3 regions of the Cytobacillus sp. Hm23 genome follow, and region 2 is predicted to be linked to each of the others. Evidence: predicted binding sites of a transcription regulator. Region 2 holds the regulator's gene; each other region holds the start of a gene.

Region 1 (6,344 bases), on a different contig from region 2:
GCTTTTAGTTTAGGGTTAGCGGTTTTGATCCGTCCTATTTTTCCTGAACTGACTTTGAAGATCCGCTGGATGTCGATGTTTTTTTCTATCGTAATTGGGCATTTATTCATGGATTTTCTAGATAATGGATTGCCTTTATTCTTCCCAATAACATATGATCGAGATATTGGCTTAAACGTATTGAACGGGAGCGATGGGTTCCTTGTTCTTTCCTTTAGCGTTTTATTTGCACTCATTCTGTTTCTTCATAAAACGGGAAGGCAAAAATGGGCCCCAAAACTCATTATAGTCGGAGTTGTTCTGCTGGCTTCATATGGAGGGGTACGAGAGATGTCGAAAACTCAAATGACAAAGCAATTGGCTGAACAATACCCTGGTGATAAGGTGTACATTGAAGCGGGAAGCGGAAATCCTTTCTCAAGCAGGCTATGGCATTATGAAATCAGGTCGAATTCCGATGCTTTTACCTTTATCATTTATGGTGAAGGATCTTTCTCGAACCTGAATGAATCAGAACAAGAACGTCTTTTCTTAACAGATAGCGGGTATACGCTCTTATTGAGGGAAATAACAATCGAAGATCAATTGTATTTAATAGGAATCCCTTATAATATCGGTGAGTCTAGTTATAATTTTGATGTTGGAAAAGAAGACTTGCTTGTTTATAAAGCGGAAGAAGAGGCTGAGGAACTAAAAAGGATAGAAGGAGAAGAGAAAGACAGTCTTTTAAACGAACTACCTTCTCTCTCTGACGAAGCGATCCTTTTTGAAAAACAGGATGTCTCCATCAAGGGCATCGATCCGATAGAAGAATGAAGACAAAAACGCCTGAAAAGGCGTTTTTGTTGATTTAGTCAGAAATAAAAAATGACATGATACAACTTTTAACTGTAGTAGAGATAAGTGGAAATGAATATAAAATTAAGTGAGAAAAGAATTTATCCTATGCTGATATTAATGATAATGTGTAATTAGTAGGGGGTAAAAATTTTTAAGGTTGGGGTGCGTACACATGTCAGCAATATTCGGGATGATACTATACCAACAAGCGGTTTAATGTAAATTTTTAAAGAGGCTGGGACATAACTTAAGTGTTTAACTAAAATTCCGAACAAAGTAATAACTTAGCGGATGAAATATACGTAGACTCCTGCGGGATGAAAAGCAACGGCTAGACCCCGCAGAGCGTAGCACGAGGAGGCTTGCCAGCTTCCCGTGGAAAGCGGAGTATATTTCAGGAGCGGCGTAACTAGAACTACAACCATTGTTCGGCTTCTATTTAGTTAAAATATTTTTGTCCCAGCCTCTTTTAAAATGGAACGGAAGCCCGCCAACATAAGGACAAACTCATTGAGGTTTATCAAGACGAAGAATAAAAAAATATGGCTGGAGTTGTAGTGGGTGCTATATCGCGTATAATTTGTACAACAAAAAATCATGAAGTTATTGTGTAGGACAAATTGCCAAAAGATCACACAGTTGCTACAATACGATAAGAACATTCGTTTGGTGGTGTGGTATATGAGAGCAAGTATACCAGAGGAATTGTTAGACACAATTGTTGAGAAGATCTATCTTGATCTAGAAATCCACATTCTTGAGAAAAAGTATATGGATGCAGAAACACAGAGAAAAGATGAAGAACATATCAAGTTTTTAAAACAAGTTATATCAAGTGCCAGAAAGAAACGGAAAGAAATAGGTGAAGTTCTTAAAGGGAGAAACGTAAAGATTTATGAAGTAGTAGAACTAGATGATATGTTTGTTGAATACCCATATGCTCAAAATACGAATGGGGCATCTAAAGAAGGTACTCAACGTTTTTGGAAAGCGGGGTTAAAGTATCGGTTAACTCGCAGAATAAATGAACGTTTGAGAAGAGGTGTTGAAGAAAATACAAATTCTTGAACAAAATAAATAAGGTGACAGATAGCCACCTAAGTATTCCTATGTTCCCATTGTTCTAGCGCCAAGTCGTACATATCATCCCAAGTTTTAAAGGACGTGTTTTCCTCCATAAATTTATTTTGTTCTGATAACGGAATGTAGGTGTCTGGAATTGTAGCATAGTAACTTTCAAAGAATTCACTATGATTTTTGAATCTAGTATATTTTTGAAGGAATTCAGAAGTATATAAGTCGGTTGAGTCAATCAAAGTAAATTCAATTTCATGTGCATGTTCGCTGGATTCAAGGTGAGGTGGTGTACATAAAGAATCAAGTAATTCGCGTAGGTTTTCCATAATGATGCCTCCTTTCTTAAATTATAATACTGGATTAATGCTTCATCAGTTGAAAAATTGGATATTTTGTGAATAATATTAGATCATTATGGGAGTTAATAAATTTTATATGCTCATTAGCTGAAGTGGCGTAACTAGAAGTTGAACTAAACAGTTTTGTTATGCTGATCTTCCACAATTTGGCGTAAGAATGCTATCTACACTACATTTAGAATACTACTCATTAAATAAGATCAACCAGAAAAGTTACTGACTGATCTTATAATAATACTAAGTGGCGCTTTTCAGAAATGATACTGAAAAGCGTTCTTCTTTTGCTTAGAAGAATATTGTTTAAACAAGATATTTTGTAACCTCTATGGATATTCTTTCAAATACCATATTTTAAAGTAGGGGTAGTTGAAATGTAGAAACAAATCATTACACCTAAAGAGTTAAAGAAACCATCAAAAGTACCATTTGTTTTTGGATTTTTAATCCTTATTACTATAGTTAAGCTTTCAACCGTTCAAAAAGGTTTGATGTGAGTTCAGTTATTATAACAGCGTATAAATTCACATTCATTTAATGACCTCAATATGAAAGGTATTGATTCTAATACTATACATAGTAGCAACTCAGAATATAAAATTAAATTCGTTTTCAAGACATCTTTAAAATTTAAATACTTAAGTGAAAATTATTGGAGAGAAATAACAGCATAATCACAAATTTTTTCTCTTAAAGAAAATAATAAATATATCTCAGTATTTATCAGCTAATTTAGATAAAACACGCTTGGAAATATCCAAGCGTGTTTTATCTAGATTTCTAAAAACCTTCTAAAAAAACGGCTTATGCTTTATAGAATATGTAACTAAAGTTATTTTCGCGTTGTTTACTTATAATTTAGACGAAAAAATAAATGTGATATATACGTGCCTATTGTAAAAAATGTAAGTTTACTATATACTACATTACAACAGTAATGCACTATGTTAGGAAGGAGGCGGAGACAATTCTAAATACAGAAAGTACTAAGCCAATTTATGTGCAAATTGCTGAATGGATTGAATCAGAGATATTAAACGGTCATTTCGAAAGTGATAACAAGGTGTATTCACAGTATCAATTAGCTGACATGTATACGATTAATCCAGCAACTGCAGCGAAAGGGCTTAGTCTTCTAGTGGACGAAAATATTCTTTACAAAAAACGCGGACTTGGAATGTTTGTCTCTGTTGGAGCAAAAGACATGATTATAGCTAAAAGGAGAAATCAAACATTGAAGGGGTTAATACAGGAATTGGTTTTAGAAGCTAATCAGTTGCAAATAGAAGATAACGAGTTAATTGAAATGATAAGAGAAGAAATGGTTAAGGAGGAGAGACAATGACTGTAATTGAATGTTCTGTCTTAACTAAAAGATACGTAAGAAAAAAAGTCTTAAACAACCTATCTTTTTCCATAGAGGAAAATAAAATTACAGGATTAATTGGTCGGAATGGCGCTGGAAAAACGACCTTGTTAAAAATAATAGCAGGATTCCTAAAAGAAACATCGGGTGAAATCAATGTTTTTTCCAACAAGCCATTCAATAATTTACACGTCTCAGCAAATTCCATCTTTGTGGATGATTTAATGAGTTTTCCTCAAGCTGTACCACTAGGTGAACTGTTAGAAGTTGCTGAACGCTTTTATCCTAATTGGAATAAGCAATTAGCAAGTAATTTATTTAAGTATTTTTCTTTTGATCCTAAGTATTATCACACTAGACTTTCAAAAGGAAAGAAAAGTACGTTTAACATGATTATCGGTTTAGCGTCACGTTGTCCTTTAACAATTTTTGATGAACCAACTACAGGAATGGATGAAGCAGTGAGAAAAGATTTTTATAAGGTGTTGGTGAAGGATTATATTTCTTTTCCGCGTACTATTATTCTATCCAGTCACCATTTGGGTGAAATAGAAGATATATTGGAGGATGTTTTACTTATTAACAATGGAGAAAAACAATTGCACATGCCGATGGATGTGTTAAAGGAATGGGCAGTCGGAATTAAAGGGGCAACAGATCAAGTTGCTAAATTGACGCATGGGAAAGAGGTAATATTCAAGAATCACTTAGGTATGAATACGATTTATCTGGTTGTAAAGAATGATTTATCTGATTCTTCCCTCCAACAAGCACGTCATCGAGGTATCGAAATCTCTCAAGTTAAAGTTAGTGATCTATGTGTTTATTTGACTAGTGAAACGAAGGGAGGTATTGAAGATGTCTTTGACGACAGTGACATTAGCTAATACTGTTAAAAACCAATATTTTTACAAGCTCAAAGCAAACATAGATTCGTTTAGTTCACTCATAGGAATCCAGGTTTTAGGTATCATCTTTTCACTTGGTGGAATTGGAACAACATCCATGGGCAGTAATAATTTTAATATCAACATCCAGTACTATGCAGCTGATATCGTCATTGTCTTTACATTAATTTGGGCTTTCTCTACAGCAATTACGATTACGACTAAACCACATAGAAACCATGATTTTACGTTTGTAACCAATCGACTTAGCAGCAGTCTCTCGAATATTCTCTTTTTAATAACGGCTACCATTGTAGGGAGCATTACAGCCATTTTATCTGGGAATGTAATACAAGTCCTTAGATATATTTTGATTGATCAGGAGCTCTATGTTCTTAATACTGGAATCCAAGAACTTGTTATCGGTATAAGCGCAATCTTTTTGTATGGGCTAATTGTTTGTGCAATAGGTTACTTTATTGGAACACTAATTCAAGTAAGTAAGTTATTTATCATTGTTATTCCAGTGTCATTGTTAGGTTTGATTTTTCTTGAGGCTACCTTACTTGAAGGAACGATAAGGGATAATTATTTATCTGTCATCAAAATTTTTCAATTTTATGTATCGGAGCCAATATTTGTATTATTTATTGTGAAAGTTTTGATAACTTCTAGCTTGTTTTTTATGGCTGCCATTAGCATCCTGAATCGAATGGAGGTAAGAAAATGATTTCCTTCGAGCTAGCTACATTTCAAATTATTTTATTTATCATTTTAGTAGGGCTGTTCTCTTTAATGATTAAAGCTGGGAAAAATATTAGCTCTCTAAAAATAACTCACTGGCTACTTTTAATATACACAGGATTACTTTTATTAAGTTCTGTATTTATAGCATTCGCCTCCGATGATTCATTAAAACAGCAGGAAGTAAAACAAGGTGAAACAGATCATGACTTCTATTCATTATTGAGCAGTATGGAGATAGATAAGCTTGATCCAGACTATATTATAAAAGCAAAAAGCTTTGATGATTATAGAAATCAAACATTGGAAGTTAACTTTACAGAAAAGTACAGTCCCCACGTGATTGTAGAAAGAAAATTGAGTAGTGATAACAAGATCGAAGTATTTAACTTAAGTAGTGGATTGTTTGTAGATGGTGTCGATTTTTCTAGTAAGGTAGCTCCAGTTGGTTTTATATTAAATGATAATAGACTTATTATTAACTCTCCTTCACAGGATGTAAATATCAAACTGGTAAAAGCTCCGTTTCCAGTTCGGCAATTTACAGAAGAGTCACTTTTTAATCAATATGATGGGAGAGTAAATCAAGTTATTTATTTAAAAGTACCAAATGATGTAGAGTTAATAGAGGGTTCGTTTGTGAATTTTAGTTTTATTGAGAGATGAGACACTTAAAATGTTCTACGTGGCTAAAAAAAGCCGTGTAGAACATTTTTATGTGTTTAATAACACGTGTAATATAAAGATTTCTATTTATTTCTGTTCTTCTCTCTATACCGTTTTACCTTAGATATAGTCCCACATGCTCTTCCAGTGGGACTATTTGCGTTCATATTACACCACTTTTTAGTACCACTTTTTGATTGATCATAAAAGGCCCACTTACAATCTGGACAAATTTTTAGTCGATGAAAGGTTCCTGTGTTGATTAAAGTCAAAATGTCTATCAGTATATAGTCGATTAGACTCTTCCTTTTATATTTGTAAATCAGGTTATAGACTGGTTTTTTGTTTTGTATTTGAACCTCGTATGCAATTTGCCTTCTGTTAATCCATTCATTAAGGAGCTCTCCA
Region 2 (6,344 bases):
CTTCAATAGCTTAGCTTTATCTTTATCTCTATAATCCTTCAAATTTGTTATTCTTTTTCATTTAACCAATTTGACATGACACTAAGAGCAAGGCCAAAATTTCCAACCTGACAGTGATTATGAGCATGATCATCTCTAGTGAAGATTCTTTCAGTTATAGATTTTGCATTCGTTAGAGCTTTTACTTGAATATCGTGCATCTTCAACGGTATAAAATGATCTTCTGACCCTGTTAATATTAATACATCTTGTGTAACGTGTTCTGATTTTAAATGTGCAGCATTGAATTCTAATAATGCCATGCCACCATCTAACGGAGTATCAGTTTTAGTAATATACATTAAATTATCTGTTCCCCATCTTTCTTGTGGCATCATCTTCATTTTTACATCAGCCATCCAATACATTAATTTAGGGTGTTTGAAAAGCCATAAAGCAAATTTCTCAATTATAGGTGGGGGAATTTTCATGTAGTCGTAGGCTATACTAAGAGCTATAACTCGTTTAATTCTCTGTTCATGCGCAGCTGCTCTAAAACAGAGCCAGCCACCCATGGACACACCTAATAAGGTTACGTTATTTAACTGAAAGTAATCTAGAACGGCTTTCGTTGGTTTTTCCCACTCATAACTAAGTGCTAAGTCAGATTTTTTTAAGGCACCACCTTGCCCTGGACCTTCAAATAAAATGACCTCATAGTTTAATTGTACAAAATAGTTTGCCATGGAGTATAGCTCTTCCATAAAGGAATCAAATCCTCCATGAATCACAATCGTTCCTCTGCCATTTTTATTGTTAGAGGGTAGTCTCATCGCAGGTAAGAATACATTTTCGTATGGTATGTTATGACGTTCAATATCATGTTCAACAAATAGGTCATTATAAAACATTTCAATGAATGTATCATAAAGTCTTAATTTATCTGGGTCATTCGGATGAGCAAAAAATTCTGCAGCCCTGTAATAAAATGTTCCATTCATTAAGCGTTTTTCATCAATAGCTTTTTCAGCCTGCCTTATCATTTCCTCTTTCCAATCTTCTAACTTTTTTATTCTGCTTGCTGCATCTACCATATCTTCTTTTCGTGTGTATCCCATTGAATACCAGCGATTCATTTGATAGTCTATAATTTTTGTTTTATGAAAATCATGGTATCCTACAGGATAATCAAATTGAGTCATATAATAACTCTCCTTTTCAAATTAAGCTTGTTATTTTGAAAACTAATTGAAGGCAGAAAGGAATTATTACTTTAACGATGCACTGATGTAGCATTTATTTATCTTACTCCAAATTATCAACTGGACAGGTAAAGACTTGATACTTTGCTGATGTCAACATGTGATGGTTATGATCATTACTGATCTGCTAAGCCATTTTTCAGGAAATCAATTAAGTGGTTTAGACTTGATTCATAGTTGTCAGGCTTTGACATATCAGCTACATCCACAATATTAGTGAACAAAAAACCAATTAATGATTGGACGAATTCGAGTGGTAGTGTCTGCCTTATTTCACCTTTGTTATAGGATGCTTCAATGAGCTTGTTCATTTGATCATTATCCTGAAAATTATGCCTTGTCAACGCCTTTTCGTATATGTTAGTTCCTTTCTCTTTAATAAAGCTGTTTGCAAAACGGTTAATATCTGGGTATTCATTGGCAAATTGCATTCCAACTCGGATTTGTGTTTTAAATATCGAAAAAATGTCTTTGGCATAATCACTTGGCTTCATAACCTTGACAAGGAATTCTTGCTTTTTATGAATTAAAATGTCTATGAGATTTAAGTAAAGATCTTCCTTGTTGTTAAAATGATAGTAAAATGATCCCTTACTCATATTCGCCGTCTTCAAAATATGATTTAATGAGGCTTTTTCATAGCCTTTTTCCACAAATTCATTTAATGCTGCTTGCATTAAATCATCTGAGTGTTCGAATTCTTTATTAAATCCTTGCGTCAATTACATCATCTCCTACAAGTTTTTAATCTTAATAGTTAGCTCTGTTCGTAAACTTTGTTGCTTTAGTTCTTTATACTGAAGATATAGACATCGTTACTCAATATACATCGTTTTATATGTGAAATGATGGCACGAAATCTAGTTGTATTCGTGTTTGTGTTTTAGTACGAAAAACACGCTATGCGGAAATGACCTAATAGTTAATGGAGCTTTCTTATTATATATAATAGACCGTACGGTCTAGACCGTCAAGTCTAACTCAAGGTAATAAGCATAAAATTAATGGTCATAGTGAAGGAAATATGAGAGCAAGTTATTAAGCAATTCATTGAATGATAAAGTTAAAACTAAAGACTTTTTTGTGAACTTTGTTTTTTACTAAAAACGGACAGCATTATTAGTTTTATAGGAGATCAATAATTAAAAATGAAGAAAAGGTGTCTCGAACACTATATATACGTGTTTATATCTTAAAACTAAAAGCAGCAACTATTGTGAAAATAGCCAATAAAAATAATTTGGCAGGGAGCTTACTATATGACAAAAAAATCCTTAGCTCAGACGTTCTAAGCTAAGGATTGGATTATAATATGAGATAGTATGAATACGTTAAAGAGCATTGTGGACTGCTAACCTGTATGTTAATCGAACTGATTGGTACAACCTTTTATAATTTGTCAAAGAGTAGATCATACATTCATTATGTAACATCATGTTTTAATGAATGGTACGATACACCCCGATCACTTTTCCTAATATAGCTACATTACGAAGAATAATAGGTTCTAAAGTTGAGTTTTCTGGCTGTAGTCTTATGTAGTCTTTTTCTTTAAAAAATCTCTTAACTGTTGCCTCATCATCTTCCGTCATTGCAACAACGATATCTCCATTGGAAGCAGTTTGTTGTTGCCGAACAATGACGTGATCCCCATCTAATATACCTGCTTCAATCATGCTATCTCCCATTACTTCAAGCATAAAAACATTTTCGTCAGGAGATACAAGTTTATCAGGAAGAGGGAAGTATTCTTCAACATTTTCAATCGCTGTTATTGGTTGACCAGCTGTTACCTTTCCAATGATCGGTACATTCATAACGTTATTTTTTGGAATTACATCAGCAGGATTTAAATCTAATATTTCAATTGCTCTAGGTTTCGTTGGATCTCTACGGATTAATCCCTTACTTTCTAAACGAGATAAATGACCATGAACCGTTGAGCTTGAAGCTAGCCCTACCGCTTCTCCAATTTCTCTAACAGAAGGTGGATATCCCTTTGATTGTACTTCTTGTTTTATGAAATCCAGTATGTCTTGTTGCCTTTTCGATAATTTTGCCATCGTTAGCACCTCATTATAATAATCTTTTCTATGGTTAGCATGTATACCCGTCCATAACATTTAAAAATTAAGATCATCTATTAAGACGATAAGGATATACTAGAAAGATTTTACTTTCATTCATTATAGCACGACTTGTCATGTATAACAAACGTAAGTTCGTAAAATTGTTGACATAAAACATTTGTTCGTATACAATAACTAAAAACGAACATGTATTCTGTTGATCAGGGGGACTTATTATGAAACAATCTAAAATTTACTATATCTTGTTTTTTACTGTTTTTATCGGCTTTGCTTTTGCACTAATTACTTCTTATAAGGATATCGAGAAAAATGATTATATCATTATTAAAGTAGAAGATGGTGATACACTATGGGATATTGCTTCCGAGTATAGTAACAGTCACGATTTGTCAATAAATGACTTTATCAGTTGGGTAGAGGATGTAAATCAAATTGCTCCTGATAGTATTTTTTATGGTGATGAAATTTATATTCCAGTGTTAAAATCAGAAGGTAATAAAATGTATGATACTTATGCTGTTAACAATTAATCGGAGGTAGAAATGGAAAAAGCAATAATATATTGTCGTGTTAGTACAAATAAACAAACACAGGAGACATCATTAACACGACAAAAGGAAGAATTACTCCAGCTTGCAAACAGTTACCATTTTGATGTGAAGAAAGTGGTTGTAGAAAGAGCAAGCGGATATGACATGGATAGAGATGGCATTTATGAATTATTGAATGAAATTAAGGAACAGCAAATCGATGCCCTTTTAATACAAGATGAGACAAGGCTAGGTAGGGGTAATGCAAGAATAGCTTTGCTGCATTTTATTTTAAAAGAAAAAGTTAAAATATATACTGTTCATCATCATGGAGAGCTACAATTGTCTGAAGCTGATTCCATGATGTTGGAAATTGTAAGCATTGTTGAGGAATATCAACGCAAAATACATAATTTAAAAATTAAACGGGGAATGAAACGTGCTATTGAAGAAGGTTATAAGCCAGAGAGGAATTTAAAAAACATCCATGCAAGCTCAGGTAGAGAAAGAAAAGAAATACCTATCGAGGAAATTATAAGGTTACGTCAAAATAATCTCACATTTTCAGATATAGCGGCTACATTACGTGGTCTCGGATTTAATGTGTCAAAAGCAACGGTACATCGACGGTATAAAGAATATATGCATAATAAATTAGAGTAGATGGCTAACAATAGAATGGAAGAATGCTGTAGTATACAATTTAAAATTGTATACTTTTAATACGTTGTTATTGTAAGGCAATTTCGTTAGGCTCTGTTCGTAAGCTTTGTTACTATTGTTTACAAATTAGTACAATATAAGTGACTTTACATGTTAGTCATCGTTGTAGGGAAGAAAAGATGTCACAACCTTTAGTTGAGTCTTAATACGAAAAACAATAATCAATTCGAAAACAGCCTTTCGTAAACTTTTGTTGCTATTATAATAACAAGAAGACAGAAAGACGGAGTTTTGTCGGATCCACAAAATTATAAGTAGTAGAAAAGGTACCACAAAAGCTAGATATAAACGTGCTTAAATCATAGTCTGAAGTGCAACAACCTTTACGAATTTAGCCTATTAAAATGGCACTTTTAGCAATACCATTGTATTCAACTATAGTGGAAGGTTAGATCGTATTATAATGCTATTGACATTATTTTCAACAAAGAGAAGATACGATAAATACTAATTGCATAAGTCTTTAGTTTTTTGTACTAAAACAAAACCGTTGAAAATGAAGCTCTCTTCTTGTAATATGTACAGAACATAATATTCTATTGTATAGAAAGGAAGCATTTACGTGTTATCAAATGAAAAAATTAATCGTATTAACTATTTGTCAAAAAAATCGAAATCATCTGGGTTAACGGATGAAGAAAAACGTGAACAACAGGATTTACGTAAGGAATATATTCAATCGTTTCGTAATTCGATGGAAAATACTTTACATTCAGTCAAAGTCGTAGATAAAGAAGGAAATGATGTTACACCTACAAAGTTAAAAAAGAGTAAGAATAGCCGTTTTCACTAAGGCTATAGTTATTGGTATTCGTAACTTTTTATTTTAAAATCTTCCTAAATTATAAGCTGAATGAAGGAAGTTTAAGGATACATCATAGTATGTATCGTTTTTTGTACATACTATGATAAGATGTTTTCTTGAACAAAATGTATCTTTTTTTCACAATGTATGTACATTTGTTCATTTTGAATATATGATATGTACTATAATGATTGAAAGGGTGGTATTTTATGTCACTTAATATTGATGATTTATCTATTGCTGCAATCAGAACTTTATCGATTGATGCAATTGAGAAAGCTAACTCAGGACATCCTGGCATGCCGATGGGAGCTGCTCCTATGGCATATACGTTGTGGACTAAATATATGAACCACAACCCGTCTAATCCTCAATGGTTTAATCGTGATCGCTTTGTATTATCAGCTGGGCACGGATCAATGCTATTATATAGCTTATTACATTTAAGTGGTTATGACGTAACGATGGATGATATTAAAAACTTCCGTCAATGGGGAAGCAGAACACCAGGACACCCAGAATATGGGCATACTGCTGGAGTAGAAGCAACAACAGGGCCACTTGGTCAAGGTATCGCGATGGCTGTTGGTATGGCTATGGCTGAAAGACATATGGCATCTACATATAATAAAGATACATTTAATGTTGTAGATCACTACACGTATACAATTTGTGGTGACGGTGACTTAATGGAAGGTGTATCAGCTGAGGCAGCATCGCTCGCAGGTCACCTTAAGCTAGGACGTCTAGTTGTGTTATATGATTCAAACGATATATCTTTAGACGGTGACCTCGATAAGTCATTCTCTGAAAGTATCAAAAACCGTTACCAATCATACGGCTGGCAGTATATTCGTGTTGAAGACGGTAATGATATACAAGAATTATCGCAAGCAATTGAAGAAGCGAAGGCTGATACTGACCATCCAACGATGATTGAGATTAAAACAGTCAT
Region 3 (6,344 bases), on a different contig from region 2:
CTAGTGCAGCAGGAGAGTATGTCCCAATAAGAGAATTATTTCCCGACGCAACTATAACATACGACAACGCCACACAAACTGCATATGTTCAACGTGATAACGGCCTTTCAGAATATTGGAAATGTGATAAAGTGGAAAACGGAACATGTTACATATGGTGGGACGAATAAAAACAAAGATGTCCACTCTATAACTCAGAGATTGAGTTATAGAGTGGACTTTTCTATATGATAATAATTAAAGAAACGTTTTTTCTATTATGTATACATAATATGTATAACAATAATCCACAATATAGTTGAGATTAAGAGGTATAGAGCAACCTGTAATCCTCTAATGTACCCTCGCTTTACTTGGAAGGATATTTTGTTATTTTCTATTAATCTCTTTTCGTTTTTTCTCAAAGATCTCATGTTGTCATAGAAATACCAGTGAAACAAGCTATTGAGTAAATCTGTATTCATCATGAAAAAACACCTCCTCAAACTTTATAATTCATATATAAATTGTCATTAACCTACTTTTGTAAAGCTTGGAGGGTATGTTGATAATACTTCAATTACATCATTTAATGTTAAGAATACATAATGTGTTACTGAACTTGCTTCGTATATACCCGAACTCTCTTCAAGAAATCTGCTTAAATAAGTCGACTTTTTCACTTTAAATAAAGACCATTCACAATAAAACGACTCCTCATATTTTTGATATAGATAATCTAACATATGAATTAAAGTACCTCTATCTGTATTAGCATAAGATAATACACCTACTTCAAATTTTACAAAAAAACTATTTCTTCCATATTCATCACTGAATCTTAAAGAAAACCCCTCTTCACTATCACTTAGTGATTCATTGTAAATGTTTGGAGAAACGTCAAACATTGGCATCCATCTTTCCCACTCCACTTTACTTCCCTCGCTATCTTCGAACTCGATTAAGTTGTATTTAGTTTTTTTAGATTCTAATAGAATCCTGATTACACCTCGTAAATTCAAGGATCAAAATTAAACAGGATAGGTATTATCGTTTTTATTTCATAACGTTATGTTTATTTGTGCACAATCCTATTTTCTCAAAATAAAAAAAAAGATATAGACTTATATTTCATTTTTTTATATCATGTAGATAGAGTTCTTTTAAAAAGTTAATTATATTAATATAAAAAAGTAAAACCACAGATTGGTTCTGTGGTTTTTTCTGTATCTATAAGTGTGAGAAACACATTAATCATTGTGTTTATTAATTTCACTCCAGATGAGAAACTCGCTTATATCGCTGTACCATAATGTACACAATGTCCATTGGGTTGCATAAAATTAATTAAATTGACCCGGCACATTTATACAAGCATAACTTACATAACTTATATAAAATAAAAGTACACCCTTTATTATCACTCTCCCCTCCCTGATGTCTCCTCCATTCATGTACGATCAGGGAGGGTTTAGTTAAACTCTCAAACTACTCCCTATCCATTTATTGCGAATAGGGAGTATTCCTCTCTCATAATAAACATACTTTTAGGAGTGCTTTCTCTACCTGTCTGCCTTCACAGTTGCTAATAATATATTATCTAATCTAAACGATCTTTTTCTATTTCTTAAAAAACAATAAACAACTACAGTTTCCTTACCTACATCCATCACCCTAATTGCTCTTTGTGTAATAATCCCCTTTTGATCTGCTTTTCTTAATAAGTCTCGCATTCCAAGCATCCTTTGGTCTTATCATATACGAACATACATTCTAATCCGATTTATTATTCGAACGTATTCTCGTATATAATAAATACAGAGGTGATACTTTTGAAAGATAGAGGAATAATGAAATGAATGCCTGCATTTATACAACCGGAACATATGAAGATGATGAAAAAAGCAAAGGCTGATTATTATAAGATGCAAAAGCCTGTATTAGATGAGCATGAGATAGAGGAAATAAACAGTACAATCCTGATGGCTATGGAGTTTACACAAGAAGTGACTGTAACGTATTTTGAGGATGGAGCGTTTAAACCGTGCATGGGACATATTCATTTTGTAGATCAGCTCAACAAACATATATGAGTAGTCGATAAATTTGAAGATATACACCGAATTAAATTCGAGGACATAATAAACGTGCAAATAATATAACAGCCCCACCTTCTTTGTAGAGCTGTTTTGTCGTTATACTTGTTCTAATGCTACAACTGCACATACTCTTGAAAATCCACTCGTTAATTTTACACAATAGAACACAAATAAGGAGTATCTAGATTCATCAATAACCTTGAGTAAAATGTTAATACATTCCACTTAGATAGTTCTATAGTTTTAGGAATGTAATCTAACATTATTTTAACCTACTTATTTCCATCAATAATTCACCTATTTATAGTCTCTCATATCATCAATCAACATTATCATTCCTAATATTAAACTTATCACCTTCAAACCCTAGAACTTCTTTAATCTCATTGTAAACCTTTAGTGAAAGCTCGGTTTTCCACCTGTCAATTGATTCTTTTTTTATATCAATAGGTGGGAAATCATCAGTTAAATTGAGGAAATCTTTTAATCTATTTGTTTCGAATTTATGTTGCATAATGAGTTTTTCATATGAAATAACATGAATTCTTTCCTTTAATATCGTTGTTAATTCATTAAGTTGATTATAATGAGCTTGCCACCTTAATGCACATTTAGCTGGTAACGACATCTTTTCAAACTCTTTGACGTTTTCTTTAGTTATACCCAAGAAATTGTTTGGAATAGGAAATTCCCTCCATTTATTATACCATACACGGACGCCATTATGTTTTAACATACTGGCGATCGTTGCATAAGGATTACGATAAATAGCTATAAACCTAGCTTGTGGGAATTCATTGGATAATTCAACAGCATGCCACAAATTAGGATGACTTTTATCAGCATAGTGCATAGGAAAAGTATTTTTAAGTTCCTCCTTATATAAGGTTACGAGTTGTGGAAATATCTCATTTTTTAATGTTGGATTTAATGCCATGTTTGTTACCTTTTGAAAAATTTCCGGTTTTTCAACGGTGACATGTATGTTAGGATGCTTTTTTAAAAGGTAGCCAATCCAATGAGTTCCTGAACGACCTGTACCAATTACAAAAATTAACTTTTGATCTTCCTGGTTATTCCTTTTATTAATATAAGAATCATCCATAAGAATATCACTCTTTCAATTTAATCTGCTATCAATATATGATAAGCAAACAAAAAGGAAAGTGTTCTTGCCTATATAACAAATTTTCATATTTATAAAATCACATTTTTAATTTATTTCCATAATTTCAACTTAAGTAACCTTACAAAGAGTCAAAACCTTTACTACAATTGGTTTGACTCATATGTTATACACTATTTATGCGTTTAGTCATGGCTTATTTGATTTTTTTATCACTATTAAATATTAATTATGCTCTTCTACAAGGTTGATTTCATCGTTAAAAACTTGTTCATTAACAAAATGGTTGACCTAATATTTAGATTTAATATAATTTCTCAGAAAATTGATTCTCAACCTTCTCAAAAAAATAAAAAATCAGTTTGTTCTATACATTAGCATTTGAGAATTTAATCAAACAGTCATCCTAAATAGAGAAATTCTCTTCATAAAGAAATCACCCACTCTTGTTAAATCGTTTAACAAGCACTAATTTGAGTGCCCTAAAATATATTTCTAGGCGAAATGTACGATAAAAAACGGCTCATCTCACCAATAAAGAATATGTGCAATTTGTGTATTGCGCGAGTACATTCAAGTTGTTTTTGTGTACCCCATTGTATTCCATCATCCAAGGATTTCATATCTTTAAAGGATATTCTTTATGATGATTGCTCATAAACATATCCTCCTTTTTCTAATTCGGTTCCAAGGGCTTTTATTGGTTTTGATAAAATAGATGTAACTTTGCTTTCAGACCAACTCAAAACATTACTTGTTTCTGTAATAGATAATTCTTCAATTGTTCTATGCGTTATAATTTTACGATACGTTGGTTTTAATTTATTAAGAGCATCATACAATTCCTTACAATTTTCATTGATAATGATTGCTCTCTCTGTTGAAGGATTAATCTTTTTTTCTCTTGAAAGTGGATTTAAACGTTCTAAAACATTGAATTTTTTTCTTCTTATATAATTCATTGTAAAATTATGGGCAATTTGAAATAGCCAAGTCTCAATTTTTTCTTTATTTTTTAGTTGAGATAACGATTTGCTGGCCTTAATAAATGTATCTTGTGTTAAGTCTTCGGAAGCATAGTAATCTTTAGTAAGTACAAATATAAATTTCAAAATACGACTGCTATATTGATCGTATAGGAGAAGTATTTCTACAATATTATTTCGTGGCATACTAATTATTTCACCCTCTAATAAATTTCCTACAATGTTTTCACAAAAAAAAATAGTTATTAACCAGTCAAATTTACTATACATTAACGCTTTATTCTAACAAAAAAACAGTAACATTTACACATTTTGTATTTTTTAGAATTTTATTAAAAAAATACGTGACAAAAATTGAACTCATTCGTCTTACATATGAAAATTTAAGGAGGAGATTTTATGAACAAAAAATTAGTAGTTGGATTTTTAGCAACAAGTATCGCTTTATCAGGAGTCAGTAATGCACTTGCTGCAAACCTTGCGGATGTAAAACCTATGTCTATTAATCTTGCTGCTGTAAGTGAATTAACTTTGACGGAAGAAACACCACTTTTCAACAATGCAAACTTTTACAGCAAAACTGGTGCAACGGTTTCACCTCAAACAGTTGATGTAGTTGATCAAGATGGAGATTGGTATAAGATAAAAACTTGGTTAGGTGATAAGTGGATTTTAGTAGATGGTTTTGGAGTTCCACTTAGTAGCTCTAGTTATACCGTGACAAGTCCTTATGGAGAGAGAACTGATCCAATTACGGGTAAAGTAGCAAAGCATAATGGGATAGATGTATCAAGTAGTAAAACTGATATTCTTGCAAGTGCAAGTGGGACAGTGGCATATATTGGCTACCAATCCGAAAGAGGGAACTATGTTGATATAGAACATAAAATTAATGGTACAACATACACAACTCGCTATCAACACTTGGCATCGGATTCTGTATCAGAAGGTCAAAAAGTCTTAGCAGGAGATAAGATCGGTGTAATGGGTGCTACCGGAAAAGCAACAAATATACATTTACATTTTGAACTACTAAAAGGATCTACACCTATTGATCCAGAGGACTGGATAGATTTCTAGAAAGTTTAAAAGTATTCATTTTGATAGGACCAATTAACTAGAATAGATTGTTACCTTCTATTTTTTAAAACAAACCAAAACTAAGGAGTGGTTATTTAATGAAAAAGTTAACTCTAAAAACAGTAACTGTATTAACATTAACAGCATCTATTTTTGGGAGTATCCCATACGTATCAAATGCTGCTGTAGCAGCTAGAGCAGTGGAAGGAGAAGCACATTTATTAGTTTCTCCTACAAAATGGGTTAAAGTTACAAAAAAATTCTTCGATCGTGATGCTGACATACCAAAAACAACATTTGATTGTTCTTGGGACGGGTATTGCGGGGAATTTGATTTAACAAAAACAGAATGGATAGAAGAAGATGGATTTGGATCATACTGGTTAGCTACTTATGAGGGATATGGAACACAATTTTAATTAATCTAGATAATCCCTTGTCTCGTTAATCTAAATTCTGCCAGATTAATACTTCTTTTTCCTGCAACCTTTGTAGAGAATCATATACAGTAGCTAACGATTTTATTTCTGTCATCCTTCTGATCTCCCTGATACTAGGAGAACAATTATAAAGCTCTTGGTGCTTTTTTATCGCTTTTAATACTAGTTGCTCTTTGTCTAACATCTTTTTTTCTATTTTGGTCATTTCATATAACATAATCTATGCTCCTTTTAACTGCATTTAATTACATTATAAACGAACATATATTTGTTTTTCCTAGCCTAAAAAATGCAAAATAAGAAATCCCCACTCTATAAAGAGTGGGGTAATCTTATAATCTATTACGCGTTACCGTTTTCAGCGTCTAAGATAGCTTGAACAATAGCGTTTAAATCTGTTTTATTAACTTCTCTGTCGGCATTTACATCTGAATCTTTATCACTTACTTCTTCGCTAGGCACTTCCGTGTCATATGAAGCAATAGCAAGATCACCAAGTGTATACTCACCATCATTGTTCACATCAGGGTCAGCCAATGTTACTGTTATATCTACTTCTGATAATGTAGGTGTATATTCAATACCATCACTATCAGCCACTAGTCCATTTTCAACGATAATTTTTCCTATTCCT

The links. Region 2 encodes LexA, which represses DNA repair genes until DNA is damaged. Its sites were predicted from a motif close to CGAACATATGTTCG; they were not measured.
Region 1: ACSVDA_RS01290 (YhjD family protein) is a predicted target of LexA. The motif match lies at 1,496-1,509, and genes of this name have one in related genera.
Region 3: ACSVDA_RS24120 (YolD-like family protein) is a predicted target of LexA. The motif match lies at 1,741-1,754, and genes of this name have one in related genera.

What each region holds. Positions count from the first base shown of each region.
Region 1 is NZ_JBPXRQ010000001.1:289,271-295,614, reverse strand. It holds gene ACSVDA_RS01295 (metal-dependent hydrolase) at 1-816, shown strand, start outside; gene ACSVDA_RS01290 (YhjD family protein) at 1,522-1,908, shown strand; gene ACSVDA_RS01285 (hypothetical protein) at 1,938-2,243, opposite strand; gene ACSVDA_RS01280 (GntR family transcriptional regulator) at 3,211-3,618, shown strand; gene ACSVDA_RS01275 (ATP-binding cassette domain-containing protein) at 3,615-4,526, shown strand; gene ACSVDA_RS01270 (hypothetical protein) at 4,498-5,256, shown strand; gene ACSVDA_RS01265 (hypothetical protein) at 5,253-5,936, shown strand; gene ACSVDA_RS01260 (CGNR zinc finger domain-containing protein) at 6,020-6,344, opposite strand, start outside.
Region 2 is NZ_JBPXRQ010000008.1:46,434-52,777, reverse strand. It holds gene ACSVDA_RS06655 (alpha/beta fold hydrolase) at 48-1,181, opposite strand; gene ACSVDA_RS06650 (TetR/AcrR family transcriptional regulator) at 1,358-1,963, opposite strand; gene lexA (transcriptional repressor LexA) at 2,681-3,304, opposite strand; gene yneA (cell division suppressor protein YneA) at 3,547-3,861, shown strand; gene ACSVDA_RS06635 (YneB family resolvase-like protein) at 3,874-4,524, shown strand; gene ACSVDA_RS06630 (DUF896 domain-containing protein) at 5,147-5,377, shown strand; gene tkt (transketolase) at 5,599-6,344, shown strand, end outside.
Region 3 is NZ_JBPXRQ010000073.1:6,487-12,830, reverse strand. It holds gene ACSVDA_RS24135 (hypothetical protein) at 1-170, shown strand, start outside; gene ACSVDA_RS24130 (hypothetical protein) at 513-911, opposite strand; gene ACSVDA_RS24125 (hypothetical protein) at 1,542-1,712, opposite strand; gene ACSVDA_RS24120 (YolD-like family protein) at 1,839-2,072, shown strand; gene ACSVDA_RS24115 (sulfotransferase family protein) at 2,398-3,183, opposite strand; gene ACSVDA_RS24110 (RNA polymerase sigma factor) at 3,846-4,460, opposite strand; gene ACSVDA_RS24105 (M23 family metallopeptidase) at 4,590-5,270, shown strand; gene ACSVDA_RS24100 (hypothetical protein) at 5,369-5,689, shown strand; gene ACSVDA_RS24095 (LexA family protein) at 5,715-5,915, opposite strand; gene ACSVDA_RS24090 (cohesin domain-containing protein) at 6,053-6,344, opposite strand, start outside.